4 regions of the Veillonella magna genome follow, and region 1 is predicted to be linked to each of the others. Evidence: riboswitches for the same ligand, from Rfam matches in the RefSeq annotation. Region 1 holds a riboswitch; each other region holds the start of a gene.
The links. Region 1 has a riboswitch for S-adenosylmethionine ahead of Q5873_RS04335 (methionine synthase). Riboswitches for the same ligand answer to the same signal wherever they lie in the genome.
Positions count from the first base shown of each region.

Region 2: linked by a shared signal. The riboswitch ahead of Q5873_RS00795 (5-methyltetrahydropteroyltriglutamate--homocysteine S-methyltransferase) and the one ahead of Q5873_RS04335 (methionine synthase) in region 1 are both predicted to bind S-adenosylmethionine.
Region 3: linked by a shared signal. The riboswitch ahead of Q5873_RS08125 (MetQ/NlpA family ABC transporter substrate-binding protein) and the one ahead of Q5873_RS04335 (methionine synthase) in region 1 are both predicted to bind S-adenosylmethionine.
Region 4: linked by a shared signal. The riboswitch ahead of metK (methionine adenosyltransferase) and the one ahead of Q5873_RS04335 (methionine synthase) in region 1 are both predicted to bind S-adenosylmethionine.

Region 1 is NZ_CAUGKU010000005.1:104,680-112,686, forward strand. It holds gene Q5873_RS04330 (homocysteine S-methyltransferase family protein) at 1-772, opposite strand, end outside; gene Q5873_RS04335 (methionine synthase) at 922-1,590, opposite strand; SAM riboswitch class I at 1,781-1,875, opposite strand; gene Q5873_RS04340 (SGNH/GDSL hydrolase family protein) at 2,265-2,849, opposite strand; gene Q5873_RS04345 (LysE/ArgO family amino acid transporter) at 3,030-3,635, opposite strand; gene queC (7-cyano-7-deazaguanine synthase QueC) at 3,761-4,456, opposite strand; gene rsmG (16S rRNA (guanine(527)-N(7))-methyltransferase RsmG) at 4,477-5,196, opposite strand; gene mnmG (tRNA uridine-5-carboxymethylaminomethyl(34) synthesis enzyme MnmG) at 5,341-7,224, opposite strand; gene mnmE (tRNA uridine-5-carboxymethylaminomethyl(34) synthesis GTPase MnmE) at 7,233-8,007, opposite strand, start outside.
Region 2 is NZ_CAUGKU010000001.1:178,370-186,376, forward strand. It holds gene Q5873_RS00775 (iron-containing alcohol dehydrogenase) at 1-140, opposite strand, end outside; gene Q5873_RS00780 (aldehyde dehydrogenase family protein) at 173-376, opposite strand; gene Q5873_RS00785 (branched-chain amino acid transporter permease) at 1,149-1,487, opposite strand; gene Q5873_RS00790 (AzlC family ABC transporter permease) at 1,484-2,260, opposite strand; gene Q5873_RS00795 (5-methyltetrahydropteroyltriglutamate--homocysteine S-methyltransferase) at 2,212-3,330, opposite strand; SAM riboswitch class I at 3,636-3,739, opposite strand; gene Q5873_RS00800 (Dyp-type peroxidase) at 4,058-4,999, shown strand; gene Q5873_RS00805 (hypothetical protein) at 5,310-5,456, shown strand; gene Q5873_RS00810 (MATE family efflux transporter) at 5,626-6,954, opposite strand; gene Q5873_RS00815 (hypothetical protein) at 7,149-7,808, shown strand; gene Q5873_RS00820 (dihydroorotate dehydrogenase) at 7,959-8,007, opposite strand, start outside.
Region 3 is NZ_CAUGKU010000013.1:35,663-43,669, reverse strand. It holds gene Q5873_RS08155 (WG repeat-containing protein) at 1-1,430, shown strand, start outside; gene pyrE (orotate phosphoribosyltransferase) at 1,719-2,306, opposite strand; gene pyrF (orotidine-5'-phosphate decarboxylase) at 2,303-3,022, opposite strand; gene Q5873_RS08140 (3'-5' exonuclease) at 3,234-3,854, shown strand; partial or broken gene Q5873_RS08135 (thymidine phosphorylase) at 3,897-5,180, shown strand; gene Q5873_RS08130 (cytidine deaminase) at 5,268-5,669, shown strand; gene Q5873_RS08125 (MetQ/NlpA family ABC transporter substrate-binding protein) at 5,756-6,580, opposite strand; SAM riboswitch class I at 6,648-6,739, opposite strand; gene Q5873_RS08120 (SHOCT domain-containing protein) at 6,973-7,503, shown strand; tRNA gene Q5873_RS08115 (tRNA-Lys) at 7,566-7,641, shown strand; gene Q5873_RS09695 (recombinase family protein) at 7,604-8,007, opposite strand, start outside.
Region 4 is NZ_CAUGKU010000004.1:88,600-96,606, reverse strand. It holds gene Q5873_RS03740 (DUF116 domain-containing protein) at 1-34, opposite strand, end outside; gene fmt (methionyl-tRNA formyltransferase) at 9-995, opposite strand; gene def (peptide deformylase) at 1,016-1,546, opposite strand; gene priA (replication restart helicase PriA) at 1,557-3,734, opposite strand; gene metK (methionine adenosyltransferase) at 3,888-5,078, opposite strand; SAM riboswitch class I at 5,130-5,230, opposite strand; gene coaBC (bifunctional phosphopantothenoylcysteine decarboxylase/phosphopantothenate--cysteine ligase CoaBC) at 5,329-6,510, opposite strand; gene rpoZ (DNA-directed RNA polymerase subunit omega) at 6,563-6,775, opposite strand; gene gmk (guanylate kinase) at 6,811-7,431, opposite strand; gene remA (extracellular matrix/biofilm regulator RemA) at 7,439-7,702, opposite strand; gene Q5873_RS03695 (YicC/YloC family endoribonuclease) at 7,727-8,007, opposite strand, start outside.

The DNA.
Region 1 (8,007 bases):
CACCTACGTAAGATGCCATATCTTCCGGCGATAAAGGGAAGATAGTTTTCTTATTTACCAATACCGGCATCCCCGCATTAGGCTGTACGCTAAGAGGCAGATTGGTTACCGTTGCCATTTTCTGCAACAAAGGAATTAATTTCTCCGGTCCGAGAGAACAATTAATCCCCACTACATCAGCCCCCATCGCTTCCATTAAAATGGCCGCTGCTTCCGGTGTAGTACCGGTAATCGTTCTCCCGTCTTCACTAAAGGAGAATTGGCAAATAATTTTTACCCTGTCATCAGCACCTGCTGCCTCTCTCGCATCACGCGCTGCTAATAAGGCGGCGCGCATTTCTTGAATATCTATAATAGTTTCTATAAGAATATAATCCACACCGGCTTCAATTAAAGCATCCGCCTGTTCACGGTAGGTTTCATAAATATCATCAAATGTCATTTGCCCTAACGGAGCAATAAACGTTCCTGTCGGTCCCATAGAACCGGCTACCTGCGCCGTCGGCTTTATATTAGCGATGGCCCGCTTTGCTGCTGCCACGGCAGCATGATTAATTTCCTTAACTCGATGTGCCAAACCATAATCGGCCAGCTTTAATCGACAAGCACCGAACGTATTTGTCGTCACAATATCACTGCCGCTTGCCAAATATTCACTGTGGATAGCTTCTACAATTTCCGGTCTATCCACACTCATTAATTCCGGACAGGCCCCCTCTTTCAGTCCTGCCTGTTGTAACATGGTACCCATAGCACCGTCAAAAATAAACATTGCTTACCTCTTTTCTATATTCACATGTGAATACTTTCTTATTACCGGTTATTCACACTATACCTACACCGCGTTACCAAAACAATGCACGCGCCTATCATCAAGTCCTCATCAATACTGCACCATATACACTATTTCAATATATTTCATTACGGTTTCTTCCGCGACGGACAGTCCCGTTGACCACATGAAGTGCATCCTCGCTTTGTTTGTAATGTAGCACCGCCAGGCATATAACCAATGATAGCTGTCACTGATTTACGGGGAAACAACATGCACGTATCGGTAACGGTAAGACCTATTTCTTCCGCTCCGATAATCGCAGCTAACGCCGGTTGTACATCCAGTGGCCAATTTCCATATCCGGGGCTAAACCGCCATGTTGTCGTATAGCCACCGGCAGCCGCCGCTTTTACAATCAAATCATTAATTTGATCTGCCACCTGCTCTACGGCAGTCGTTGCTGCCGCATCAACCAAAAGACCTACCGTATAATTACCTTCTTTAAATAGTGCTGCACTGCGCCGCTCCACACCGTCTCCAATGGTCACCCCCATCACGGCGACTCGCACTGACGAAGCCAAATGCTTACGAATACTGCTACCTTCAACCACGAGCGGCGGATCCGATTGAATCGTACCGGTAGCCGCATCATATGCATACTCACGATATATCCCGCGCGGTACTGCCTCCAGCTGTACTTCCAAACAAGCCTCCTTCACATACTGTTCGGGAAAATCCTCAGCTCGTTGTAAGCCGGCATACCGTCGTACTTCTTTTTCTTCTATCACCGGTAAGCGTCCATTAAAAATTGCCATACCTACTCCTCTATTCCCAATCTCTCTTCTTTACCAAATTCTTATTGCGATTACACCGAATACCATTTACTTCAATCATACCTATCACAGTTACTCTGCCAACACATACACATTGCCATTAACCGTCACTACGCTTAACTACCTATTGTTGACAAAATAAAAGCCCCTATCCACACAGATAGGGGCTGATTCCTTATCTGTCAGTAAGACTGTTGGATGTAGCACCGTGCCTTGCCGGTTGCCGGACGTCATTGGGCCAATTCCCTCGGTCTCTCTTGATAAGGTCATATGAAATTTACAGTCGATGTATATCGTTAGCAATAAGGATACCTTGAATGATGAAGAATGTCAAGAAATTTATTTCAAAAAAAACGGAGCCGCACTTAGGGAGGATGCGGCTCCGCGTGTTCGTACAACAATTGTACTCACGATTAGGTATAGGTATTTAGAGGTTTTAACAGGTAGCCATCTCCATCACTCCGGGATAAAGAGTAACAAGATGTTGAGATTTAAGTTTGTAACTCATTCTCACTTCCCTGTTGTGGTTACATTATAACACCCATATCGAAGGATTTCAATACCCAAATGCAAAAAAATATTTAAATTTTTCGATTTAATCAGTCATCTTTCGAACTTTATGAATGCCATCGCACCCTTATCAAATGTATTCTCTATTACGTAGTCGCTAAATGCCTTTTATTATGTGCCAACACAAACTCCATGACGGGGCGAGCTATCTCATACATCATTGCATAGCCTCGCGCATTAGGATGTACATCACCGGCAAAAATTCCTTTGCCTTGCCGGAGTGCTTCTTTGAGTGGTCCATAAAAATCAACATACGGAAGATCTTGCTCTCGACAATATGCTTCCAGTTTAGTCGCATAGTCATCCATAACTTTCTCTTCCTCATCGAGTCCCCCTTCTATCGGTAAGGGCAAGCCAACAATAATCGGTATCCGCTTCTTCGTATCAGTTTGTATCATCTCAATCAATGATTTTAGTTTTCGCAAACAATCATCAGCGGTTCGTCCTTGTAAAATGTCATTGGTTCCACCCATTACCCATACCGCTCCAAAAGAAGACTGCGTGCGATATCGCTCCCACAAAAGTGTAATCGCCTGTAGGCTGGCACCATCCACGCCGGCATTATAACAGGTGTGCGGATATAATTTTTTCTCTAGCAATTCTACCCAACCTTGCCCGTACGGCACATCGTAGCCTCTGGTCAAGCTATCACCTAAAAAAAGTATCTGCATAGCGCGTTGCCTCCTTTGTCATTATATGCTACATTCAATCACCTACTACTATCCTATCACCCGATGGTATTCTACGGCTAACTCGAAAGTACGTTGCGACACCGCCCCTTTATAAATTAACGGCGTACTCTCAGTACGTATTTGTCAGTACATAGTTGTAGTAACCGACTACATATCCTGTTAAAGCAGCTCGATTCCTTTCCACAATAAATAGGCCCCGTACACGACAATAAAAGTGCCGCATAACCGATTGACACAGGTCAATACCGTGCTGTTAATATACGATGCAACACTGCGCACAATAGAGGCTAATCCTACAAACCATACGATGGTGGCCGTAGCAAAACCGCCTACAAAATAATCAGCTTCCGCCGGCCCTATGGAGGCGCGCACCGCTCCGAGCATCATACTTGTATCCAAGATAGCCTGCGGATTGCACCAGGTAACAAGACCCGCCATAGCGATTACTTTTGTTAAAGGAATATCTACATCGGCGCCTTCCAATTGTCCTCGCGCACGGAGTAAAGCCACGCCCATAACAACGACCAGCGCACCTCCGCCCAATAAAAGAATCAGCTTTGCCCACGGAACCGCGTCTAATAACCAACCGATACCAAAAAACGCCGACAGTGATAAGGAAAGATCAAAGGCGGTAACAATAAGTACTATTTGTACAATACGATATATACGCTGCGTTAACGCTGTGTTAATCAAAAAAATATTTTGCATGCCGATTGGCGCCATCGATGCTAAGCCTAATAAAAAACCTTGTACATAATAATACATAGTCCACACCCCTTTCTCCTACAATACCATTCCCCACCCTCTCTGTATTCAAACCGCATACGCATCAATACACGTATGAAAACTACCTAACATTCGTTGCCGTACCATGTATGGTACAATGCCATTTATTTTTTTACCAATGCCGGGTCTGCTACGCCGTTAGCCACAAAAGCCGCTGCTCTATCAATGCACGTACCGCACGTACCGCAAGGCTCGTCGCCGCCTTCGTAACAGCTCCACGTCAATTCGTAGGGCGTGTGAAGTGTTAGGCCAACACCTACCAGCTGTGCCTTATTCATAGATGCAAAGGGAGCTTCCACATGCACCTTGTCATACGTACCCAGCGAGATTGCCTTTGTCATAGCCGCAATAAATGCTTCGCTACAATCGGCGTAGGCATTCCCCGCCGCATCATCGGCATGAGCGCCCAAATAAATCGCCACGTCTTCATTTTCGTAAATACTCATGGCCAAACTGGCTACCGCACTGAGCATCAGCCCATTGCGAAACGGCACATAGGTAGATACCATGCCTTCACCGTTTTCTTCAATCTGCTGCGCATAGCTTTTATGTACAATTTCGTCCGTAGACGATTGCAACAGTGAACAATTGGAATATTGCAACACTGCCGCTAAATCCAATTCATAATGAGGCACATCATAATAAGCTGCGATGCGCTTTGCACACCGCAGCTCCTTATCGTGCTTTTGCCCATAATATACAGATACCGTGGATACGTTTTCCCGTCCCCATTTATCGATAGCAACCGATATACAGGTCGTAGAATCAACGCCTCCACTGGATAATACAACCGCTTTCATACCTTCTCCTTTTTCACAGCTTACCGCAAAGGTCTTTCTTTTATCTCCTTTGGCTTGCGTGGATATTTTTTCGGCGTCATGCCGGTCTTCTTAATATAAATAACAGCGCGCTTATCCGCCAAGGTCGGTAATGTCACCGGACGCACCTCCGCTACAGTGCCGCCCAATACCGACAGCGCCCGTTCGGCTTCCTTAATTTCCTCTTCATAGGCCGCTCCTTTAAGAGCAATTAAATAGCCGCCGTTTCGCACATAAGGAAGCGCCCATTCAGCCAACACATTAAGGCGTGCCACGGCCCGACTGGTTACTATATCATACATATCCCGATGCTCGATACGATGCGCCATATCTTCGGCACGACCATGTAACGTCGTCACATTGGATAATCCCAATTCCACTGCTACATCCTCCAAAAAGCGGAGCCTCTTCCGAAGAGAATCAAACAAGGTAATGTGTAACCGGGAATCGTAAATCGCTAACGGAATACCCGGAAAGCCGGCACCGGTTCCCAGATCCAGCACCTTACTTTCCGGTATAAATACCACCTTATCGTAGCAGGATAGGGAATCCACCATGTGCTTTACCGCCACCTCATGCGGTTCGGTGATAGCTGTTAAATTCATATATTGATTCGTTTCAACAAGGCGTTCGTAGTACGTAGTAAAGGCAACGGCTTGTTCCTCCGTCAGCGTAATACCGAAAGCTTTCATTTGTGCTGTCACATCAGCGGTAAAGTCCATAGTTATCTCCTCACTGCTTCTATCGTATCATTATCGTCGCCGGTGTTCGGCCATCCTCATCCGTCTGCGGCCTCACGGCCATCCTCTCATATCCTCGTCAAAGATGCGCCTAATCCACCGACTGCCTTATTGTTTCATCACCGGTTACTGCTGCTTAGCTTCATCCCTTCGATATTGTTCCAACTGCACCAGCAATACGGAAATATCCGCCGGCGATACACCTGAAATACGACTGGCTTGGCCGATGGAATGAGGGCGAATCTGTGCTAACTTCTGTCGCGCTTCCAAGGAAATTCCCTTCATCGCTTCGTAGTCCCAATGTGCAGGAATAATTTTTTCTTCCAGCTTACGAACCTTTTCTACTTGCTCCATTTGTTTTTTAATGTAACCTTCGTAGGTAATGGAAATATCAATTTCCTCTTCTACGTCCGGCGCATACCGAGGCAAATTAAACGCATCGGCCACCATTCCGTAGGTAAGCTCATTGCGCTTCACTAAATCATAAGCTGTCATGCCTGTTTTTATCGGTGCCGTTCCCATCGCTTCCAGGCGAGCCTGCATTTCCTTCGTCGGGTTAACCTGCGTTTCTTTAAGGCGTGCCGTTCCTTCTTCAATACGTGCCTTCTTAGCCAAGAATCGCTGGTAGCGCTCTTCTGTAACAAGACCTATGGCATAGCCTTTTTCGGTAAGACGCATATCCGCATTATCTTGACGAAGAAGCAGACGGTATTCACTGCGACTGGTCATCATGCGATACGGCTCACGAGTTCCTTTCGTAACGAGATCATCAATGAGTACGCCTATGTACGCTTCCGACCGCGACAAAATAAAAGGCGCCTTGCCTTCGAGGAACAACGCTGCATTGATACCGGCCATAAGTCCCTGCGCGGCTGCCTCTTCATACCCGGACGTACCGTTAGCCTGACCGGCGGAGTACAGTCCTTCAATATGCTTTACCTTCAATGCCGGCGTTAACTGTAACGGATTTAAGCAATCATATTCAATGGCATAGGCAGGGCGCATAATTTCTACATCTTCAAGCCCCGGAATCGTGCGCAAAAAATCATACTGCACATCAATAGGCAAGCTGGTACTCATTCCCTGCACATACATTTCATTGGTTTCATTGCCTTCCGGCTCCACAAATAATTGGTGCCGTGATTTATCACTGAAACGGACTACCTTGTCTTCGATAGACGGGCAATACCGTGGCCCCGTTCCTTCGATAGCACCGGTATACATAGGAGCGCGGAATAAATTGTTGCGAATAATTTCATGGGTCTTCGCATTTGTATAGGTCAACCAACATACCTGTTCGTTGCGATCCACCCACTCGGACATAAACGAAAAAGAGCGATGCATGCTATCGCCGGGCTGTTCCGTCATATGCTCCATAGATAAGGTTCGCTTATCTACGCGCGCCGGTGTTCCCGTCTTGAAACGCATTAATTCTAAGCCGTGCTTGCGCAACGAATCAGACAATACTTCCGCCGTACGCTGACCGTTCGGTCCGCCGGTATACGATAAATCGCCGGTAATAATTTTGCCCTTCAAATACGTACCGGTACATAAAATAACCGCCTTTGCCGTATATACTTCGCCCAATTCGCTGACGATGCCCGTTACCTTACCGTCTTCAACGAGAAGCTCGTTTACCATAATTTGTTTAATATTTAAATTCTCTGTATTCTCCAAGGTGTGCTTCATCAAGCGCTGATACGCACCCTTATCAGACTGTGCGCGCAACGCATGCACCGCCGGTCCCTTACCGGTATTGAGCATGCGCATCTGTATCGCTGTTGCATCGGCATTAATCGCCATTTGCCCGCCCAGCGCATCCAATTCATATACCAGATGACTTTTGCCCGGTCCCCCTACGGCAGGGTTACACGGCATAAGTGCAATATTATCTAAATTCAGTGTCGCCATCAACGTACGATGTCCCATACGCGCCGTGGCCAACGCTGCTTCACAACCTGCATGACCACCGCCGATAACAATCACTTCATAATTGTCTACGTTATACATACTCTCTCCTATTTGCCTAAACAGAAGCGTGAAAACAGCTCATCCACCATGGACTCACGCAAGCTGTCTCCGGTAATATCGCCCAAAGTTTCCCAGGCACTGCGCATATCAGTGACAATAAAATCCACCGATAGACCCGCTTCCAAATTCTCCTTCGCTTGCGTTAATAACGCTAGCGCTGTTTCCATTAAATTAATATGACGAATGTTGCTGAGCATAGCACCGCGATTCCCTTGGACCTCGCCACCGTATACCAGATCTTTAACTACATGACCCAGCACATCCAATCCTTCACCATTAGCGGCGCTGATAGCGGCCACCGCTGCAAAAGGACCATACGGCGCAATATCCTCCGCCGTTATTGCCGTAGCTATGTCGGCTTTATTAATAAACACCACCGCTGTACGGCCTTTCAATGTTTCCAAAATATCTTTTTCTTCTTCGCTAAGCGCAGTGGAGCCATCGATGACACAAACAACAATATCCGCCGCCGATACATATTCTTTCGCTCGCTCTACGCCTAACTTTTCCACGATGTCTTCCGTATCGCGAATCCCTGCCGTATCAATAAGCCGCAGAGAAATCCCTTCGATTGTCATACCTTCTTCGATGGTATCGCGAGTGGTGCCGGGAATATCCGTTACGATAGCCCGATTCTCTCGAAGCAACGCATTCATCAAGCTTGATTTACCCGCATTCGGTCGTCCTACGATCGCCGTTGTAATTCCTTCCCGCACCATGCGTCCGGATTTAGCCGTAGCTAAAAGGTGCTGCATATCCGCC
Region 2 (8,007 bases), on a different contig from region 1:
CCGTTCTTCTTAATGGAATTGCGACCGTACACCATGAGCACTGTCGGACCGTACTTTGGTAGTTCCGTCCGCAGGTTTAATAATGCATTGCGTCCAAAATAAATTTTTGTCGGTGTATAATATGTAAAATCAAAATTCATAGTAAAACTCCTTTCCTATATCACATCTGCCCCTACCGGTTCACACTGATCCAACGTTCTTCCGTAAATTTTTCAATTACCCATTCGCCATTGGTACGACCTAAGCCGGACTGCTTCATGCCGCCGAACATAACATGTGCTTCGTCTTGTACGGACGGGCTGTTCACATGGCTCATACCCGTATGAATTTGACGAGCTACTCCGGTGGAACCGGTGAAGTACACGAAATCGGACAACGGATTTGTATTCGTTAAGGTATACTGACTATGTCCTTCTTACCATGTACCGTTAATATATAGTTTATCATATGTTTTCACTGTTGACATCCTTTCTCATTTTAATTAATAACTTTTAACTCATTATTTTTAATTCATTTGCCGTTGCCCGTTGGGGGCGTCGCGCCGGAGTTAAACGCTTTGTATTAGTCTCTGCTATCGGCGCCGATCCTCATTCGCCGCTGCGCTATTTCAAAGCTAAAGGTGATACGGAAGCAGCCATTACCGCTCTCTATTATGATAGCCTGCAGATTGCTCACCCCTTCCTCATCATTGGCGAACGCGGTGACTCTCGCTCAGTAGAACGTAGTGCTGCATGGCTGTTCGATCGTACCTTCGGTCGTCGCTTCTCACGCTTTCAACCGTCCGACGGTAAACAAATTGCCGCCGTCATGATTGAAAAGGCGCAGCTGCCTATCCCTAATCAGCCTACGGTGTATCGCTATCATCCGCAGGAATTTCAAGCACCGCGTACACGGTAACTCACCCGGTAGAGATCGATAAATAACAAGGTCTACAGGTATGTAAGCATACCTATGCGTAACTAATTAACTATCTATACAACTAAATAACTACCGACATAACTATATAAACGCGCAAGAATAAAAATAATAAAAGGCTGTATGCCCAGTGGTATCTCTTTTTGTTACGTTCTCGTTCAAAGTAACAAGTACCATGAGGCATACAGCCTTTTATTTGTATTCGTATGTGTTAGGTCATTTTATAAAAGCACTTAAGCAAACACGGTTTGCACCAACACCATATAAAGAATCGTCCCTACCGCAATACTAAGGAGCAAATTTCGTTTATACACATGAAGAATGACCAGCACGGCTAATGCGATGGCTTCCGGAATGCCGTAGGGATAGCTTGTTATCGTTAAGTCTTTTAACGAATACACCACCAACAGACCCATAACGGCTCCCGGCAATACATCACCTAAATATTGCACCACCGCCGGTGGCTTAGCTCGATTGGCAAAGAGCACAAAGGAAATCACCCGCGTTAGTATGGTGCCGAGCACAACAACGGCAATCGTAACATACACATGCCAATCCAAGTGTTGTATCATACCTGCGGATCCTCCTTTGCATCAATCTTCGGTTGACTATCATGACTTGCGCTTCTTTTATAGCGCCGCATACTTAGAAAAACCACGACGATAGTAATCATGGCGGGAATCATAAATCGTTCCGGTCCGACCGCGAGCAGCCAAGCCGCCGTAATGCCAAAGCCTAAATAGCAATACAGGCGCTTCCCCGCCGTGAGCAGCAGCTCCAAGAACAATACGGCGAACAATGCCGTCAATACAAACTCAATACCTTTCAGGCTAATCGTAATCAGCTTGCCGCCAAAGCTGCCTAACGCAACACCGCCAACCCAATACAAATAATTGAGCCATGTCACATGCAGATAAAACCAGCCTTTATCTATCGTATCGGGGATCTTTGTCGTTGCATTGATGGCAAAGCTTTCATCGCACATACCGTAAATGAGGGGAATCTTCTTCCACCCTGTACCGCGATAGGCCGTTACCATGGATAAGCCGTAAAAAATATGACGTGCATTCACCAATAGGGTCAGTAGGAATGCACCTAACGGATCGAATGGCGCTGTCAGCAACGCCACCGTTACGAATTCCATGGACCCTGCAAAGATGGTAGCACTCATCAAAACCGGCAAAAACGCAGGAAGTCCCTGTCCCGTTGCATAGAGCCCGTAGGATATGCCCAGGAACAGGAACCCCGCACAAATTGGAACTGTTAACGGAAACGCGTAACTAAAAGCGCTTCTCTTTACCAAACTTTTTCCGCAATGGATTTGAGAAGACTCAGTTTTTTCCACTGATCTTCATCGGTAATTGCATTGCCCTCTTCGGTGGAAGCAAAGCCGCACTGTGGGCTGATACAAAGCTGTTCTTTAGGAACATACAGCGTTGCTTCGTTAATTCTTTCAATAATATCTTCTTCTTTTTCAAGATCTGCAAACTTAGAAGTAACCAAACCTAATACGACCTTCTGGTCTTTAATATGACGTAACGGCGTGAAGCCACCGGCACGGTCGGAATCGTATTCGAGGAAGAAACCGTCTACCTTGCAATGAGCAAAGAGAATCGGCGCGATTGGATCATAGCCGCCGGAGGAGAACCAAGTAGAGCGGAAATTACCGCGACAAATATGCATGGTCACCGTCAAATCAGCCGGCTTATCTTCCAATACTTTATTGATTACTTCCACGTACTTCTGACCTACTTTATCTACATCAATGCCGCGTGCTGCATAGGCCTTACGTTTTTCCGTATCACAGAATTCGCCCCATGACGTGTCATCTAGCTGTAAATAACGGCAGCCTGCGTCATAGAATGCATGTAATGCTTTTTTATATGCCTTGGCAATATCTTCAAAAATTTCATCTTCGCTGTTGTAGCAAGCCGGCAATGTAAAATGTTCGTTTCGCACACAACAAATCAAATGTAACATGGACGGTGAAGGAATTGTCATTTTAGCTACGGCGCGGTTATTCACGATAGCATTGAACTCTTTGAAATCCTCCACAAACGGATGATCTTCGAAATCGATCGTATCGGTAATCTCGATGGTTACCGCCTTCGGCTGATGAGATTTAAATTTTACCGACCATGCATCGGCCTTTACATGAGTAATCCCCTTGAGATTTTCAAGGAAATCAAGATGCCAGAAGCTACGACGATATTCACCATCCGTAACAGCCTTGAGGCCTACGGCCAATTCTTTATCGACCAACTTAGCAATTTCTTCGTTTTCTACCTTGCGAAGGCCGGCTTTATCGAGTGTACCGGCTTCAAAAGCCTGACGGGCTTCTTTAATTTCCGGCGTACGCAAAAAGCTGCCTACAATATCATAACGGAACGGTCCTTTTTCAATAGCTGTACTCATTGTCATCTCTCCTTTACCGGTAGTCCTGTGCTACCTTATACATTCGGTCTCTTTTCTCTCTACTTGGCAAATCACCTTGGTTAGCCAACCAGTGCCCCCTGTGCTCCTATTCCAACGGCTACAATAACACGCTTCTCATATTCCCTTATGCCTCAATACATATAAGGTATTAGCACTTAGAGAACGTAGGATACCTTACCTACCTTGCATTCCAATACAAGTATTGTCCACCAAATTACAAAGGGGTACTGCCGTCCAACGACAGATATAAAAAAAGCGTTATCCTCGCAGATAACGTCTGATAGCCATCATCTGCTAGGTCAAAGCCTACTGGAATTGGCACCTTGCCCGACTCAGGCAGGTTGCCGCAGCTTCACAGGGCCATTCCCTCCACTGCTCTTGATGATCTGTATGTAGTTGGTAATACAACGATGTATCACTGTTTCTACATGATACTGTATTTGAAAAATTTTGTCAAATTGTTTTGCCGTAAGGGAAGGATGGGGCGCGGTTGGTATCTTTTTATTTTTGCGAATCACTCTCCTCTATATAATATACACCATACATAAATTTATATTCTACAAAAATATTTACTTACACTCGTTACTCCCTTGACTTCCCTTTATCCCGTATTATAATTAACTTATAGGATATATTGATAACAAAACTCAATTCATCTATCTAATAGTAAAACAAAGAAACGATAACAGAAAAGGAGGGATTAGCAATGGGAGTGGCATTGCATAATTCACAAGACGTGTACAAAGACGCAGGGAGCAGCGTGATTTTTCTAATGCTCAAATTACATCGTAAGGACCAGCCGGCGGAAAAAGAGGTTATCGCCGATATGGCCGATCGCATTCAGGCGATTCAGCGTTCCATGAACATTCGCGCAGAACATGCAAATTTAAAAATCGCCTTTGGCTTCAGTAATGATGCATGGGAGTATCTCTTCCCCGGTGCCAAGAAGCCAAAAGAATTAGAAACCTTCCAAGAAATTAAAGGCGATCGCCACACGGCCGTATCTACCCCGGCGGACTTGTTCCTCCATCTTCGCGCTACCGACGAAGCTGTCGTATACGAAGTGTGCGACCAGATTATGGATTTTCTTCGCCCTGTAACCAATGTAGTCGACGAAACACATGGTTTCCGCTATTTTGAAGGCCGGGCTATTATCGGTTTCATTGATGGCACCGAAAATCCGGTAGGTGATGAAGCAGCCGAATGGGGTATCATCGGCGATGAAGATCCCAACTTTGCCGGCGGCTCTTATGCGTTCGCGCAAAAATATATCCACGATATGGATGCGTGGAAATCCTTACCGACGGACATGCAAGAGAAAGTCATCGGTCGCCGCAAGTTCAGCGACATCGAACTGGACGATGACGAAAAAGATCCACATGCTCACAACATCATCGCCCAAGATAATCGCGATGGTAAAGAACATAAAATTGTGCGCATGAACGTGCCGTTCTCTAGTCCCGGACAGAATGAAACCGGTACCTACTTCATCGGCTACGCCCGCTACTGGGATGTAACTAAACAAATGCTGACCAACATGTTTACGCAAAACGATAAACTTTTGGATTACAGCACGCCCGTTACCGGTGCCCTCTTCTTTATTCCTTCGCGAGACGTGCTTGATGCTATCGCCGAAGGAGAATTATAATACATAAAATATATTGCTAATAACTATTACTAGATAGCCAACACCTATCGGTCAGTAACTAAAAAAGTCCCGCCTAAATTAGGTCGGGACTTTTTTACTAACAGCCGTCTTGTATGATGTGACTCACAAAACTGCTTCATCCGCTACCATGCGAATTGCATGATATGTATTGCCTTTTGCTTTTGGACTTCCATTAAATGCTATTACCATCCCTAACACGTCCTTAAATAAAAGGACTTTCATCTCCGTCTGTCGAAATATATAAATGAAAGATAAAACTAAGTACATCATCTGTATAGGAGGTAGTAGTATGAACAGCATTGTAAAAAATGGGATTTCCTTCGGTACTGCCTTGGCATTAGTCATTAGCTATGCCAACTGGCATTCAATTCCTTGGGCTATTTTCCACGGGATTCTCGGCTGGGTATATGTGATTTACTATGCCATCGTTCACTAAACCGATTTCATCATAGAGTATCCGTTGATTCAATAAGAGTAACGGTGGACCGTAAGCGATGATTTTGTTCTGCACAGGTCATGATATATACTATAAAAACGCCCTCGTCATAGCAGTGGCAGATACACGTCAAGTATCCGTCACACTATGTACGGGGGCGTTTGCCCTATTAATAGCCGTAACGTAATCGATTTGCTTTCCCATACCACGCCGCTACGAAGAAGGTAGCTACCTCGGCAATAACTACGGACCACCAAATGCCGTCCATCCCGATAAGCATTGGTAATACCAATACAGATCCGACTTGGAAGATGAGTATGCGACTCATGGAAATCACCGCCGAAATCCGACCGTTGTTAAGTGCCGTAAAGAAAGCCGATGCAAATCCATTCATACCGGCCAAGATAAAGGAAAGACAATAAATCCGAAAGGCCTCCTTCGTCATCTGCCACAAGGCTGCATCGTAACCTACAAAATAATAGGTAAGCCAACCGGCACCGGTATACGCAATAGCGGTCATCACCAAGCTGCCACCGCCGACGAGAACCAAGCTTTTCATCAGTACATTGTGAAGCTCCGATGTATTCCGCGCTCCAAAGTGATAGCTGATAATCGCCGAAGCTCCCATGCCGTAACCAAAGTAAATACTTTCAAAGGTTCCGTTCGCATAGAGCATCACACCATAGGCGGCCACACCGTCCGCCCCGATGTAACTCATCAGCTGCAGGTTATACAGAATGCCCAAAATAGAGGCGGAAATACTGGTTAACATTTCCGAAAACCCGTTAGTGGCTGCTTTCATAATAATCGGCCACTCTATAGCAGTCGTCACTAATCGCAAGGCACTGCTGTTGGGCAAATAAAAATATACCAGCGGCAACAGACCGCCCAAGACTTGGCTGAGCACGCTGGCTACGGCTGCCCCGGTAATTCCCCATCCCCATAGAACGATAAACACATAATCCAGCACCAGATTGGTCACTCCGGCAGCGACCGTCATGTATAACCCATATTGCGGCTTTTCTGCCGTTGACCACAATGCTTGCAGCATAACCTGCAACATGAAAGGAATTAAGCCGAGCAGACAAATCCATCCGTATTCCATACCGGCTGTAAACAGATCACCATCGGCTTCCATAAAATGTAAAAAGTACGGCAAGATCCATTCGCTGAGCAGCGTCATCACCGCTCCGAAACCAATCACCACATAAAGGAGCATGGAGAAATACCGATTGGCATCATCCCTGCGCCCCTCTCCCATGGTTGTTGCCACAACGGCTGCTCCGCCGGCGGAAAGCATAAAGGCTACCGACGAAGGAATGACAATCGCCGGTGTCAATACATTTACCGCAGCAAAAGCAATCTTTCCCACATAGTTTGAAACAAAGTAACCGTCCACTACATAATAGATAGACATGATAATCATCATCCAAATGGATGGTATGACATACCGAACCAATTTTCCGTATGTAAAATGTTCTGATAACTTAATCGCCATATACACTCCTCACAACTAGCACTTCATTGTATTGCACGGTATAATTCGTTACCGCACCGCAGTCATTATTATACGCTACCCACTTAGTATGCCGTCAATAACTGTAGCTACGCTTTTACCATTCACTCATATAATGATATACTAATAGTATAGAGTTCTAGTATAGAGTTCTTGCTTACAAGGAGGGTATATATATGTTGAAAGAATTTTCTGCTGCGCTTTGCGCCGCTGCACTCATAACAGTAGTCACTCCGGTGGTAGCTGCTGACACAGCATCACAACCGGTGGCAACCAACGAAGCTACGGCTGCCACACCGGACGCTACGGGAACTGCAGCGACTACGGACACTACGGCTGCTGTGACTAATGAAACAACTAACGGCAATGCAACCTCAGCTGCTCAAGATCCGGTAAGTACGCAGCGTGTTCTTATCGCCATACCTAATTCCAATCGTCAATTAGGTCTCGATAAAACGATCCTTACCGATTTTGTAACACGCACCAAAGCACTCTTCCCCTATCCGGCATACGGCACACGAGAAACAAATACGAACCTGTATCCGACACAAGTAACCTTAGCAAAATTAGCTAACGACAACGACGCTGACATCGTTGTTATGCCGGCTATCAAAAATTGGACCTTCCGCACGATTCGTCCTCGTATGGATCGCTATGGCAACGGCGAGCTCTACACCGAAATCAATGCCTCTATTTCTCTTTTTGTGTATGACAAAACTGCCGATCAGCTTTCTGAAATGACGTCATCCTATCACGCTTTGAACCAGAGCCTATCGGCAAAAAGCGAAGGTGAAGTATTGGCGTACCTTATGATGCATTTACAGCGCGCCGAATAAAAAAAGTCCAAAAGAAAAAGCGATGCCCATATATCGCAAGGGTGTCATTCGCAAGACATGACCTTTAAGATATATGAGCATCGCTTTATTTTTAAGAACCCTCTTCCATAGACCAAGCTTTCGCCTCTGATAGTCTCTTTCTTTTATATTTTATATACGCAATCCGCCAACGATGTCGCTGATATGTGTCAGCTTCTCC
Region 3 (8,007 bases), on a different contig from region 1:
TTGATGGACATGACAGCACGATAGAGGCAGTGGTTGGTGACAAGGTGGCAAAGGATACCGGCGATAAGATTGCAAAGGATACCGGCAATAAGACTGCAAAGGATATCGGCAATAAGACCGCGAAGGATACCGGAGATATAAAGGCAACCAACAGTGAAAAGGCTATGATGGTGGTAAAGACAAAAAACGGTTGGGGTCTTGTAGATGAACGGGGACGACAGCTAGTAGCACCTACATATAAGACGGTGGCACAGTCTGTTGATGGCGATATTATTTTTTCGCAAAAGGGAAAGGACGCTATTGCTGTATCGTTAGCGCCTATTCGTTTGAGCCATGATGAACCGGCTGTGGGCGAAGGCGTAAATCCTTCAGACAGTTATGTGGTGTTTAAAAATGATAAGAAGCGCTACGGGTTTAAAAGAGAAGATGGCACTGTTGCCATTGAGCCTACATTGAAGGAAGTATATACCGGCTTTAGTGAGGGTATTGCTTTTGTCAAAAACAGTCATGGCGACAAGGTGGCTATTGATGGGCAAGGTAAAGAATTGTTTGCGGTAGATGGTGACTTTTTCTCTCCGTACCACGATGGACTGGCAGAAATTCAGCGTCGTACATCGGGTTTTAATTTATTAGGTGCCGTGGCCGGTATTATGATTGGTAATGTGTTTGGCGGAAGTGACGGACATCATATTTATATTGGTGTAGGCCGGTACTCGGATGATTATTTCAATGGCTTTGTTGTGAGCCGTGATAATATTAAACGTGGTTATATCGATCGGGAAGGGCATTGGATTACTAAGAAACAATGGGAGTATGTATATCCGATGATGCCATTTGGCACGGTTGTTATCAACGATGATCGTCAGTTGGGGACCATCGATCGCAAGGGGAATATGCTCATGCCTTTCGGTGATTACGAAATGGAAGAAATTACGTTTGCTAAACCGTATTTTGTATTAAAGGATACGAATACGGAAAAGCGGGGCATAAAAAATTATATGGATGGTTCGGATGTGTTGCCGTTCTTGTATGAAAAAATAAATTTATGGGATACGGATCGTTTCGTAGCGACTACGGCTACAGATAAGCGAGTATATGCGCTAGAGCCGTCACGTCATGAAGTATTTACTTTGTCGAAAAAAGCTGAGTTTGGTCCATATATCAACGGCGTAGCTTGGGTTTACAAAGATACGGCACTGGGTGGCGATGAACATGAGTATAAATTAATCGATGAAAATGGAAAGGTATTACTTTCCTTGGACGATAAAGCGATTGATGATGTGGGAAGCTTCCACGGTGATTATGCAGCGATAAAGAAAAACGGCAAATGGGGAGCCATTCGCCGTGACGGTACATGGGCAGTAGAGCCGGTGTACGATGATTTATATATGTTGCAAAGTGAAAATAAGCTTACCGTTAGTCGTCGCTAGCTTGTTCCCTTGTGGCAGCTGTCAGGGTAAAAAGATTTGGTCGGATACTATGCGGTGAAATTGTAAGACAAGTGCTAGAATAACAAGCTGTACACGACAACCGTTTGCAAAAAAGATACGAACGGAGAAGATGCTATGAAGAGGGCGACTTGAGTACTAGCGTTAGAGTACAAGCCGTACATGACAGCTGTTTTCCAAAAAAGAAGGATATGAACGGAAGAAACGCTGCGTAGCTCGCGTTTCTGAGTTCATATCCTTCTTTTACTTCATATTCTTTTTTACTCTTTTTTATTTAATATGTTTGCTTCCGCGTTCAGTCATTGGTTTGCCTTCTTTACAAAGCGGGCAATCTTCCGGATGATAGGTAGGTACGGTCAGGTGAAGCAAGGCTTCTACTTTATCGTTGGGAATACCGAAGTCTGCCGTTCCGCCACTGCGGTCGACGAGAAGACCAACGCCTACGATATCGCCACCGCTTTGGTTGACAACATCAACTACTTCGCGAACGGAACCGCCGGTGGTTACAATATCTTCGACGATAAGAACGCGAGTGCCCGGTTCGATGCGGAACCCGCGACGCAATGTCATGACACCTTTTTCACGTTCCGTAAAGATAGCGCGGGTACCTAAGGCTTTACCGACTTCGTGAGCCAAGAGAATACCCCCGGTCATAGGTCCGATAACGAGTTCTACATTTTGGTCGGCAAAGCGACGAGCCAATTCCTTGCACAACGTTTCCGTATATGTCGGATGCTGGAGCACGTTAAACTTTTCTACGTACATAGGGCTGTGCAAGCCGGAGGTCAAAAGAAAGTGACCTTCTAAAATAGCTTTCGTATCGATTAATAATTGTTTTACTTCCTGTTCTGTCATCATGGTTTAACAGCCTCCATTTCCTCAAGAATCATGCGAACGGCTTCACGGGGGTTATCCGCTTTGGTAATCGGTCGTCCGATTACGAGACGAGAAGCTCCGTCTCTAAGCGCACTGCTTGGCGTAGCGATACGCTTCTGATCATTGGCCGCAGCAAAGGCGGGACGTATGCCGGGAGTGACGATGAGAAAGTCATCGCCGCAGGCTTCACGAATTAATTTTGCTTCCAGCGGAGAGGCTACGACGCCATCGACGCCGGCATCTTTCGCTAAGAGAGCCAGTCTACGCACTTGATCGGCAATGGGAAGTTGACCGCCGATTCCGGACCAAGTTGTATCGTCAAAGCTGGTTAATACGGTAATAGCTAACAGCTTCGGACGTTCCACACCGAGTTCTTCGGCAGCTTCGCGCGCAGCATCGGCAGCTGCTTTAAGCATCACTGCACCGCCTTGTCCGTGAATAGTGATGAGGTTGGCCCCCAGACGTGTTAATGATTTAACTCCTTGCGCCACGGTATTGGGAATATCGTGGAGTTTTAAATCAAGAAACACGGACTTGCCGCAATCCCGTAAATAAGCAACGGTGTCTTCGCCGGCGGCGTAGAAAAGTTCCATGCCTACTTTGTAAAAACTAACCGCATCCCCTAATGTATCTACAATGTTTTTCATTTGTTCCATTGTCGATACATCGAGGGCCACTATGAGTCTGTCATCTGCCATAGCATATCCTCCTATTAGGCTCTCTCTATATTTATATCCTTACAATTTTTGCATAAAATCTTTGTAAAGTCAATATACAAAAGAGGGAGGTATGATATAATACTGACAAGGATGTAGAGGTGATATGATGGTGATGAGATGGGAGGTTTTTTCATCGCTATCATGAATGAGTGTGGTGGGATAGCATATCGTAGAATAGAAAGGAATATATATGTTAAACTTTGTAGCAATAGATTTTGAAACAGCCAACAAATTGCCAAACAGTGCTTGCTCGTTAGCGGTAGTGACTGTGGAGGATGGTGAGATTATAAAACGTGGATATAGCTTGATTAAGCCGCCGACGATGCAGTTTGATCCGGAATGTATTGACATACATGGCATTTTACCAAAGGATGTAGCGGATAAGCCTACCTTTGACAAGCTGTGGCCGGCAATTTATGAAAATCATTTAAAAGATAAATTGATTATTGCACACAATGCCAAGTTTGATATCGGTGTTATGCGGGCAATGCTTGATGAATACGGACTGGAATGGCCGGAGCTGGATTATACTTGTACGGTTAAAATCTCGCGACGCGTATGGCCTGATTTGGAAAATCATAAATTGAATACATTGGCAGCTTTCTTGGGAGTAACCTTTAAACATCATTACGCACTGGATGATGCGGAAACTTGTGCCAAGGTAGCCGTTGCAGCGGCCAAGGAGCGAGGCGTAGATTCTATGGAAGCATTGTTGCATGCTATTAAGTTGGAGCGTGAAAGCTTTGTGACGGAAGAAAAACGAGCACAACAGCAGGCCAAGGATGTGGGCGAGCAGATGTCTTTCTTTTAAGACAGGCATAGTACGTACCTGTGGTTAGTAGAGGTGATAATAATGCATATGTATGATTTACTGATAAAAAAACGTGACGGGGAGGCGTTGTCAGCAGAGGAAATTTGCTACATGATACACGCATACGTAGCCGGCGAAATTGAGGAATATCAGATGAGCGCTATGCTGATGGCTATCTACTTTCAGGGAATGACAGATGAAGAAACGGCGGCTCTTACCAAGGCTATGGCCGAGTCGGGAACGATGGTTGATTTGTCGGCGATTGATGGTATTAAAGTCGATAAACATAGCACCGGCGGTGTCGGTGATAAGACGACTTTTATTGTTGGCCCGTTGGTGGCAGCCTGCGGTGGCAAGGTGGCTAAAATGTCCGGTCGCGGTCTTGGGCATACAGGAGGCACCATTGATAAGATGGAATCTATTCCTCACGTACGCATTGCGTTGGCGCAAGATGAATTCTTTCGTATTGTAAATACCATAGGTGTTAGTATTGTGGGTCAATCCGATACGCTGGCACCGGCGGATAAAAAATTATATGCGTTGCGTGATGTTATCGGAACGGTAGACAGTATGCCTCTCATTGCATCCTCGGTGATGAGTAAAAAGCTGGCTTCCGGTAGTGATGCCATTCTGTTGGATGTTAAGGTCGGAAGCGGCGCATTTATGAAAACCGTTGATGATGGCTTGGCTTTGGCACGTTTAATGGTACATATTGGTGAAGCTAACGGACGTCGTACCGTAGCGTTATTGACAGATATGGATTGCCCGTTGGGACAGGCGGTAGGTAACGCAAATGAAATGCGCGAGGTCATTGCCACATTGCGAGGTAAGGGACCGGCCGATTTAACGGAAGAAGCATTGCTGATCGCAGCGAATATGCTCTATCTATGCGGCAAAGGAAGCTATGAAGAGTGTCAAGTTAAGGTGAAAAATGCACTGAGCGATGGTAGCGGGTTAGAAAAATTGGCGGCCATGATAGAAGCGCAAGGGGGCGATGTGTTCGCCGTCGAAACAAAGGAAGCGGTAACAACTGCGCATGAAGCATATGTGTACGCATCTAGCAATGGGTATGTGACACACATGGATGCGGAAGCAATCGGTCTTTCCGCTGTTCATCTTGGTGCCGGTCGACTTAACAAGGGAGATACCATTAACTATCGGGCGGGCATATATGTCTTGAAAAAGATAGGCGATGCTGTTCAGGCCGGTGAAGCGCTGGCGAAGCTGACTTCGGATTCTAAGGAAGGATTAGTGGATGCGTGCAAGCGGTACGCGGCGGCGGTAACTATCGGCGATACACCTGTACAACGGGCGCCATTGATTTTGGCACGTGTTACGAAAGATGGCGTTGAACGATTTGATCGAGGGCAAGATATAAGGGAAGGACAAGTAGCTGACGGGTTATCAAAAGAGATAGATAGCGATGAATTGCTGCGGCAGGCAAGAATGTCACGCGAACAAGCATATGTACCGTATTCACACTTTCCCGTAGGTGCGGCGGTGTTGACGGAATCGGGTGCGATTTATGGCGGCTGTAATATTGAAAATGCATCGTTTGGTCTTACAAATTGTGCGGAACGGACAGCTATCTACAAGTCTGTAGCCGATGGGCATACACGTTTCAAGGCATTGGCGGTTATTGCGGATACGCCGGATGTGTGTGCACCGTGCGGAGCTTGTCGACAGGTAATCAGTGAATTTGCAATTCCGTATATTATCTTAGCAAATATGGAGGGACGTGTAGCAACATACACGGCGGAAGAGTTGTTGCCCCTTTCATTTACGGCAAAGGATATAAAACAGAATAAGCAATAAAAAGAAGAAGCTGTAACGAAATGAGATGTTTCACTCGTTTCATTACAGCTTCTTTTTATTTTACGTGTGAATTTACCGGTAAGACCTTAGAAGGCCGGTAAAATAGCACCTTTGTATTTGTCTTCGATGAATTTCTTTACTTCCGGAGACTGGAGTGCAGCCATTAATTTTTTAATTTCCGGACGATCTTGGTCACCGCTGCGTACAGCTACGATATTAGCGTACGGGGAATCTTTATCTTCCAAGGCAAGTGCATCTTTCAACGGATTAAGGTTGGCTTCCAATGCAAAGTTGGTGTTGATAACAGCAACCGTTACATCATCAAGACTACGCGGCAATTGTGCAGCTTCTAATTCTACAAACTGAAGATTTTTCTTGTTGTCTACTACATCTTCTTTAGTAGCCGTAATATTTTTGGGATCCTTTAAGGAAATGAGGCCGGCTTTTTGCAAGAGAAGAAGTGCGCGACCACCGTTAGTAGGATCATTAGGAATGGCTACTTTAGCACCGTCCGGCAACTCTTTCAAATCTTTGATCTTAGACGAGTATACGCCCATCGGTTCGACATGAACGGAACCGGCAGATGCTAAGTTTTCATTGTGTTCTTTGGCAAATTTTTCCATGTACGGTACATGCTGGAAGAAGTTGGCATCCAGCTCTTTATCGTTAAGAGCCATATTCGGTTTTACATAATCAGTAAATTCAATTACTTTTAAGTTGATGCCTTCTTTAGCAAGAATTGGTTTTACTTGCTCTAAAATTTCAGCATGGGGCACCGGAGATGCTCCGATAGTTAAGGTTACTTGTTTCTGATCGCCACCGGCTGATGCGGTTTTGTCGCTGCCACAACCGGATAATAATAGGGCCCCACCAAGTACAACCGTGGCGGCTAAAGCAAATAATTTTTTCATGGGAATCCTCCTTCTTTCTCATAAAAAAAGCGATGACTGCGTGTGCCGAGTCATCGTTGTATGTACAAGTTTATCTCTCGGTCTACACCGCAGGAATTAGCACCATCGAATGGTTGCCGGATTTCATAGGGCCAGTCCCTCCATCGCTCTCGATAAAAAATATGTTGTTCTCCTATGGACAGTAGTATATCGTGAAAGTTAAGGTTTGTAAAGAGGCAAATGAGAGAGAGTTACAACATCTAAAAAAGAATATGATATAATTAAGAAAAGTAACAAGAGGGAAAGTCGTTGTAAAGCAATTAAAATCGGGAAAACGATGAGCCGTTGGAAGCGGTAAGATAGACGTAGTTTGCGGAAGCAATGCATATGCGGATATAGGCTAGGAGGTATGTATGGGATTCTTTGACTTTTTTAAATCATCAAAGGCAGCTAATGCAGAAACATATTCACCGGGAAGTCGCATTGACGGGATAACATTAATTTTTACGCCCTCTACCGGCACTATTGAATATCAAGGGCGGTATGGTATGCGCGGTTCGTTTCAAAATCGAGATGTACGAACGGTAGAATATAAGGCAGTAAGTAATACGCACGGAGTGCTTCTCATACAAGGGAATGAGGGGACTTTGTTTACAACGGATGTGTTGCGTCGCGGTGTTTGTGACAATGCGAAAACTTGGATAGACGCACGGTTGCCCAGTGCAGAAGAAATCGCACCAAAAGCAAATGCAGCAACTGAGATAGATGGGCAGCAAGGCGAATCGGCAACGGTACACTCAGCGTCATTAACGTCTGCTGCATCAGTGGCTGATGGGGAAGACGTATATGAAGAGTTAAAAAAATTAAAGGAGCTCTATGATCTTCATATTCTAACCGAAGAGGAGTTTGAAGCGAAAAAAGCGGTACTATTAAAGAGAATTTGAAAAAGTTTAAATTAGGTCTTTACAAGACAGGGCATTTCCGTATATAATAGTCGATGTCATGAGGACCACTAGCTCAGCTGGCAGAGCACCTGACTCTTAATCAGGGTGTCCAGGGTTCGAACCCCTGGTGGTCCACCACACTGCTTATTCGCGAACTTTCTACTTCCTCTACGTTGGGGAGTGTAGGGAGTTCGCTTTTGTAATTATAGGAGATTTCGATTTTATCATCGTAAATAACAATTTCCCGGATAAAGGCATCAATGATTTTGCGGCGGGCGCTCTCGGTTCTGAGGTCGCCTGCTATTATTTTTTCTAGGAAGAACATGATGTGTTCTTTCGTTACATTGAATCCTCTACTGGTTAGTTGTAACTCAGATAGCCGGCTTTCTATACCACTAATTTCCTTGTCTACTGCCGCAATGCGATCTTTCAATCCTTCGGCGCTTACTCCGGAGGCAATGGCATCAAGGTAATTATCCATTTTCTTTTTTGCGACGGTTAACT
Region 4 (8,007 bases), on a different contig from region 1:
TTTGCTTATCACATAGATTGTGTGTATTGCTCATCAAATACCATCCCCGCCTTCAGCTGATGGCCCCGGCAAAAATCACCGGCCTTCATACGTTTTTTATTTTCCGGTTGAACCTCGGTAATAGCTAACACGCCATTTCCTGTCTGTACGGCAAATCCGTTATCATTTATTCCAATAACAGTACCCACCGCGCCTACCTGTGCCCCAGGGAATTCATGCGCCACCCCTGCTTCAGTAAGCGCATAAGCCTTCCATATTTTAAGTCGCTTACCATTCAAAAAAGTTACACACCCCGGCGACGGAGAAAGGCCTCTAATTTTTCGTGCCAATACAACAGCATCTTCTTGCCATTGCAAATACCCCATATCCTTCGTCACTTTGCGAGTATGCGTAGCACAACTATTGTCTTGCGGTGTTGCCGTTACCGTACCGGCCACTAAACCGTCTATTGCTTCATTGATCATCGAGCCTCCCAAAAGAGCCAATCGATCAAACAACTCACCTGTAGTTTCCTCTGGTTCGATTTCAATCTCAGTTTGTACCAAGATATCTCCTGTGTCCAGCCCTTCATCCATCTGCATAATAGTAATGCCCGTCGTTGTATCACCGTTTAAGATAGCCCAGTGAATCGGCGCTGCTCCACGATATGCCGGAAGTAATGAGGCATGTACATTAATGCATCCCCACTGCGGCTGATGAATTAACCATGGTGGCAAAATCTTGCCATAGGCTACCACTACCACAATATCCGGACGCAATTCATGAAGGCATTCTTTTATATCCTCTGTTTTTAGCGTATCCGGCTGAAAAACAGGAATATTTGCTTCCAGAGCTATTTCTTTAACCGGTGGCATTTGAACCTTTTTACCTCGCCCTTTAGCCTTATCCGGTTGGCAAAATACACCTACTACCTCATGAGGCCCTTCAATTAATGCCTGTAGCGTAGGCACTGCAAAATCGGGCGTCCCCATAAATACAACTCTCAAGTGTTGCATATCTATCTTCTCCTTATGACCTATATAGAAGTCGTCATCGATGTTTTTGTTTCCTCAACTGCCTCGCTGGCCGCTTCCTCTATCTGACTTGCTTGCTCTTTCGCCACATATACTTTTTCCAGACGTTCCACAAACAAAATACCATTTAAGTGATCAATCTCATGTTGTAAAATGCGGGCTAAAAATCCTTCAGCTTTAATTTTTTTCTTCTTATTATGACGGTCGATATAATGTACTTCCACAAAATTATACCGTTTTACATCTCCAAAATAACCTGGCACGCTAAGGCATCCTTCTAATCCAATTTGTTCACCGTCAGCCTTTACAATTTCAGGATTAATGAACTCTTGTAAACCGTTACCGTCATCCAGTACCAACATTCTCTGTGACACACCTACCTGCGGTGCTGCCAGCCCGACACCGTCGGATGCATACATAGTTTCCGCCATATCGTCTAACAACTGACGAATCTTCTTATTAACAAATTCCACCGGTGTTGCCACCTGCTTTAACACCGGATGTCCTGCTTTAATTACTTCTAATACTGCCATATAACCTCCGTTACATCGGGTCCACATCAATAGCCAACCCCTCTTGCGTAAATATCCAAGAATGATAAATATACTTTTTTACATCTGATAAGGTATCTCCGCGTACCATAACCGATATGCGATACAGATTGCGTACTCGATTAACACCTTCTTCGTATGGTCCCAGTACTTCAACATCATCGTCAAACGCTTTACTGAGCTCTTCTACAATAGCCGTTGCTATCTGCATTGCTTTATCTTTTTTTTCATGCTGCATACGGAAATGAATCATCTCGCCACACGGTGGATACCCCAACGCTTTGCGCGCCTCGATTTCTTCCTTATAAAACCCTTTGTAGTCGTGGGTCTTACTCTTTATTATAGCATAATGCAGTGGATTGTAAGTTTGAATTACCACATGCCCTTCCGATTTTCCGCGACCGGCTCGTCCCGCTGCTTGCGTCAATAAATCAAATGTTCTTTCAGCCGCCGTATAAAGCGGTATATTCAATACAGAATCCGCTGTCAAAATGCCAACAGCCGTAACACCTTCAAAGTCGTGACCTTTAGCTACCATTTGAGTGCCTAATAAAATATCATACTCACCGGCAGCAAAACCGTGTAGCACATCTTCGCCACGTCCTTTTTTCGCTGCTACATCCTGATCCAGCCTTGCAATGCGTGCCCGGGGAAATTGTTTTGCCAATTCCTCCTCCACTCGCTGCGTGCCGGAGCCAAAAAATTTAATTTTCCTGCTACCACATTTAGGACACACCTCAGGTACCCGTTCATGGTATTCACAATAATGACATCGTAAGGCTTCATTTGCCCTATGATATACCAACGATACATCGCAATGCGGACAGTTCACCGGTTCACCGCACTCGCGACACATAACAAAAGTGCTGTACCCCCGCCGATTAAGGAGCATAATCATCTGTTCCTTTTTTTCTAATGTGCGTTGAATGAGATCCGTCATAGCATCGGAAAATACAGAGTAGTTTCCATGAAGTAATTCTTCTTTCATATCCACTAACAACACTGTTGGCAACGGCTGATGATGAATACGTTCCGGCAACTCCAACAACGTGTAGATTCCCTTCTTAGCCTTATAATATGAATCTACCGACGGCGTGGCCGATCCTAAAATAACAGGACAGCTGTTGCTTTCTGCGCGCCATAAAGCAACCTGCCGCGCATGATATCTAACCATGTCTTCTTGCTTATATGATCCATCGTGTTCTTCATCAACTACGATAAGGCCGATATCATCAGTCGGTGCAAATACCGCTGAACGTGCGCCGATGATGATATGACTATCCTTACGACGTAATCGCTCCCAATTATTATAGCGCTCGCTAATTGTCAGCTTGCTATGAAAAACAACTACTTCGTCACCGAAAGCTTCTACAAAACGAGTAACAATTTGATCCGTCAGCATGATTTCCGGCACTAAAATAACGGCTATACGATTTTCCGCCACACAGGCTGCCGCTGCCTTTATATATACCTGTGTCTTACCGCTGCCTGTTACCCCGTGAAGCAAAAATGGACTAAATCTCCGATGAATAATCGCATCATGAATCGGCGCATATACCTTTACTTGTGCATTTGTTAACGGTATATCCGGTATTTCTCGAGCATCGTAATCCGTATGCGTGTGTCGGTATTTTTCTTCACGACGTACCCCACTAAGCTCCGATACTTGTTTAATGATAGCTAATGAGAATCCTTGCTCTTTAAGCATATCATAGGAAGCTCCGCCAACGGACAACAAATATGCCACTGCTTCACGTTGTCTCTTTTTTCGAGCCGGTATAGATTCCACGGTAAGAAATGACTCGGGATATAACCAAGCGACCTTAGGCCGCTCATAGCTTTTTAATTCTTTTTTATCAATGGTAAATAAGCGAAGTGCATCAGGATAGGAGCAAAGATAATGATGGCTGAGCCTTTTTGCGGTAGCCAGCATCTCCGGTGTAAACCAAGGTGTTTTATCGAGTACGGAGAGAATAGGCTTAACCGTAAAATTAAGAGCCACTGTTTCCGGCGCATAACCAACAATAATCCCCTCTTCTTTACCGCGCCCCAATGGTATGGCAACGCGCGTCCCAACGGGTATCACGCCAAGTGCATCCGGCACTTCATAAGTAAAGGGCTTGTTCAACTGTTTAGCCGGTCTATTGACAATAACTTCTGCTAATCGCACCGTAGCACCTCCTTAGTCACTTCTTTTGATTATACCATTTCCGTTAGTAATTGAAAAATGGATGCCTCACCATTCTCTATATTACAAGAAGGTAAAAGCATCCATTATTACATCTTCACTTAAGGTTTATGAATCAATCCTCAAGCTATCCAATTAAAGTCCTGCTTCCTGACGAAGGATATCCGCTTTGTCAGTTTCTTCCCAAGGAAGATCGATATCGGTACGACCGAAGTGACCGTATGCCGCCGTCTGACGATAAATCGGGCGAAGCAAGTTGAGCATTTCGATAATCCCTGCCGGGCGAAGGTCAAAATGTTTACGCACCAATTCTCCAATGCGTTCTTCGGAAATTTTACCGGTACCAAACGTTTCTACCATGATGGAAACCGGCTGTGCTACACCAATAGCATAGGCAATCTGAATTTCACATTTATCTGCCAAACCGGCAGCAACGATATTCTTTGCCACATAACGAGCCGCATAAGCAGCACTACGGTCAACCTTTGTAGGATCCTTACCGGAGAAAGCACCGCCACCGTGACGAGCCATACCACCATAGGTATCAACAATAATCTTACGACCTGTTAATCCTGCATCCCCCTGCGGTCCGCCAATAACAAAACGTCCCGTTGGGTTAATAAAGAATTTCGTATTTTCATCAACAAAGCCTTCCGGCAATACCGGGGCAATTACATACTTCTTCAAATCTGCTTCAATCTGTTCACGCGTTACTTCCGGACCATGCTGCGTAGAAATTACGATTGTTTCAATGCGCTTCGGTACACCGTCAACATATTCAACAGTTACCTGCGTTTTACCATCCGGACGAAGATAATTAAGAGTTCCATCTTTGCGCACCTTCGTCAACTGACGAGATAAACGATGAGCCAACGCAATCGGCATCGGCATGAATTCTTCGGTTTCATTAGTTGCATAACCGAACATCATACCTTGGTCGCCGGCACCAATTTTATCAAACTTATCCTGACCGCCTTGGCGGGTTTCCAAAGCTTCATCAACACCCATGGCAATATCGGCGGATTGTTCGTCAATAGCTACATTAACGCCGCAAGTATCGCAGTCAAATCCAAATTTAGCGCGAGTATATCCAATTTCACGGATTGTTTCACGAACAATATGATTAATGTCCACATAGCAATTTGTAGAAATTTCACCTACTACATGTACCTGTCCGGTTGTTACCAACGTTTCGCAAGCAACATGCGCAGTCGGATCTTTAGCTAAAATAGCATCCAATACCGCATCGGAAATCTGGTCAGCGATTTTATCAGGATGACCTTCCGTAACGGATTCGGACGTGAAAAATACGTGTTTTTCAGCCATTCATCTTACCTCCAATAAAAAAATTCCTCATCAATAAGATGAGGAACCTAAACCCCATCTTTCGGCTGTTACCGTCGGAATTAGCACCTTTTCTTCACAGAATGGTTGCTGTAGCTTCATTGGGCCTTTCCCTCCACTACTCTTGATGAGTCATATCATTTCTAATTTAACTGTAGTAACTTTTGTTACCTCGCATATTATACTACAAAAGTATGATTCTGCCAAGGCCACAATGTAATATATCTTTTTACTATAATTCAGCTACGGCTGCAATAATTCGCTTTGCCACATCTTGCTTACTCATAAGTGGCAGATTAGTAATCTGCTCACCAGGATAAATAAATGTAACTTCATTAGTATCCACATTAAAGCCAGCATTTTCCTTACTTACATCATTGGCTACAAGCATATCTAAGTTTTTATTACGCACTTTTGCACGGCCGTATTCGATAACGTCATTAGTTTCTGCTGCAAAACCAATAAGCTTTTGATGCGTTTTCTTCTCTCCCAGCCCCTTTAAGATATCCGGATTTTTTACCAAATCCAAAGACATATGCTCCATCTTTTTTATCTTTTGCTCTGCTGCCTCAGCCACGCGGAAATCCGCCACTGCGGCTGCCATAATAACCGCATCACACTCTTCATATACTGCTTCTACCTGTTGCTGCATATCACACGCCGACTGAACAGGCACAAACTGCACACCATACGGAACCTCAAGATGAGTCGGCGCCGATACCAAGATTGTACGCGCACCGGCTAACGCAGCCTGTTCGGCAATAGCATATCCCATTTTTCCGCTGGATTTATTACTAATGAATCGTACCGGATCAATAGCTTCCTGTGTGCCACCGGCTGTTACAACCACAGTTTTTCCTTTTAACAAATCTGTTTTCATAAGATGAAATTGTAACCATTTCACAATATCCACCGGTTCCGGTAATCGACCAATACCACTGGTTCCGCAAGCCAACGATCCGCTGGCAGCTTCTAATATATGGTACCCCAATTGACGCAATGTGTTCATATTGCGTTGCGTAATTGGATTCAAATACATATTTGTATTCATAGCCGGACAAAGAAAGACCGGTGCCTGTGTAGCCATAATTTGCGTAGTTAACATATCGTCCGCAATACCGGAGGCGATTTTACCGATTACATTAGCTGTTGCCGGAGCCACCACATAAGCATCTGCCCATGTAGCCAACGCAATGTGTTCGACATTCCAATCATGAACATCTTCAAACATCTTTACAGCTACCGGATGCCCACTAATCTCGCCGAAGGTCATAGGAGAAACAAATTTAGTAGCATTTTCCGTCATCACTACCTTTACTTCCGCCCCTAACTTACGCAAACGACTTACCACTTCCACAGCTTTATAGGCTGCAATTCCTCCCGATACCCCTACAATAATATGCTTGTTCTTCATCGCCTCTGCTCCTATAGAAAATACCGGTATGATACCGGTATTTATAACGTTCTTATTTAATGCCATCCTTAATGCGGGCAAACCCGATTTTATTTTCTGCGATTTCATGTAACGCTACAGAAACCGGTTTATCGGAATCTACATCATTCACCAGAGCCGGATCGCCATCGGTTAATTCCCGTGCGCGTTTAGCGGCCAATGTAACTAACGTATATTTACTATCCACATGTTTTTCCAAATCTTTTAATAGCGGTTTTACCATCATAACTGCAACACCTCTTCCATAAATTACCTACACGGTTAGTCATTCGTATAATTTTTGTAAATATCCTGAATCTTTTCTTTATTGCGTTTTATCTTACACGTTTCTGCGCGTAAAATAGAGGCCACTTTTTCCACAGCATCCTCTAATACATCATTTACTACAATATAGTCGTAACGATGCGCTAACGCTAATTCAGAACTAGCCTTTGACAATCGCTTGTTAATCACATCCGTCGCATCGGTGCCACGATCGCGCAACCGATTCGACAAAATATCCAAGGAAGGCGGAACAATATAGATAAACACAGCATCGCTGAAACGATCTTTTACCTGCATTGCACCTTGGATATCAATCTCTAGGATAACACTTTTACCTTCCTCGAGCAACTTCATAACATGACTCTTCGGTGTCCCATAGTAGTTATCATATACCTGAGCATATTCCAGGAACGCATCCTCTGCGATGAGTTCTTTAAATTCTTCTTTAGTGCGGAAAAAGTAGCTAATACCTTCCTCTTCTCCCACACGTGGCGCCCGTGTTGTCATTGACACAGAGTACACCAGATTCGGCATCTCCTTGCGAAGCGCCGCACAAATTGTGCCTTTACCCGCTCCGGACGGACCGGAAAGCACGATTAAAATTCCCTTCTCCGTCATTTGCCTATCATCCCTCCACTGTTTCTTCCGTATGCTGCACTACACGATGAGCCACTGTTTCCGGTTGAATAGCAGACAATACAATTTGTCCGCTGTCCATTACTAAAACAGCTCGCGTTTTACGACCGTATGTAGCATCAATAAGAATGCTTTTATCCCGTGCATCCTGTATCATTCTTTTAATCGGTGCCGAGTCAGGACTGATAATAGCCACCAACCGTGAAGCGGACACCATATTACCAAAACCGATATTTAGCAGTTTCGTACCCATACTCCAACTCCTTATCTTTGGGACTTACTCGATATTTTGTATCTGCTCTCGTATCTTCTCAAGTTCACATTTCAATGCTACTACTCTATCCGTAATCGACAGGTCCGCCCCCTTGGAGCCCATCGTATTCACTTCTCGATTCATTTCCTGAATGAGGAAATCCAATTTACGGCCTATCGGTTCCGTATCATTGAGGGTGTTTCTTAATTGTACCACATGAGACCCGAATCGTACAATTTCTTCTGAAATATCTGTTTTATCCGCCATAATGGCTACTTCCTGCAGTATTCTATCCTCATCAACGG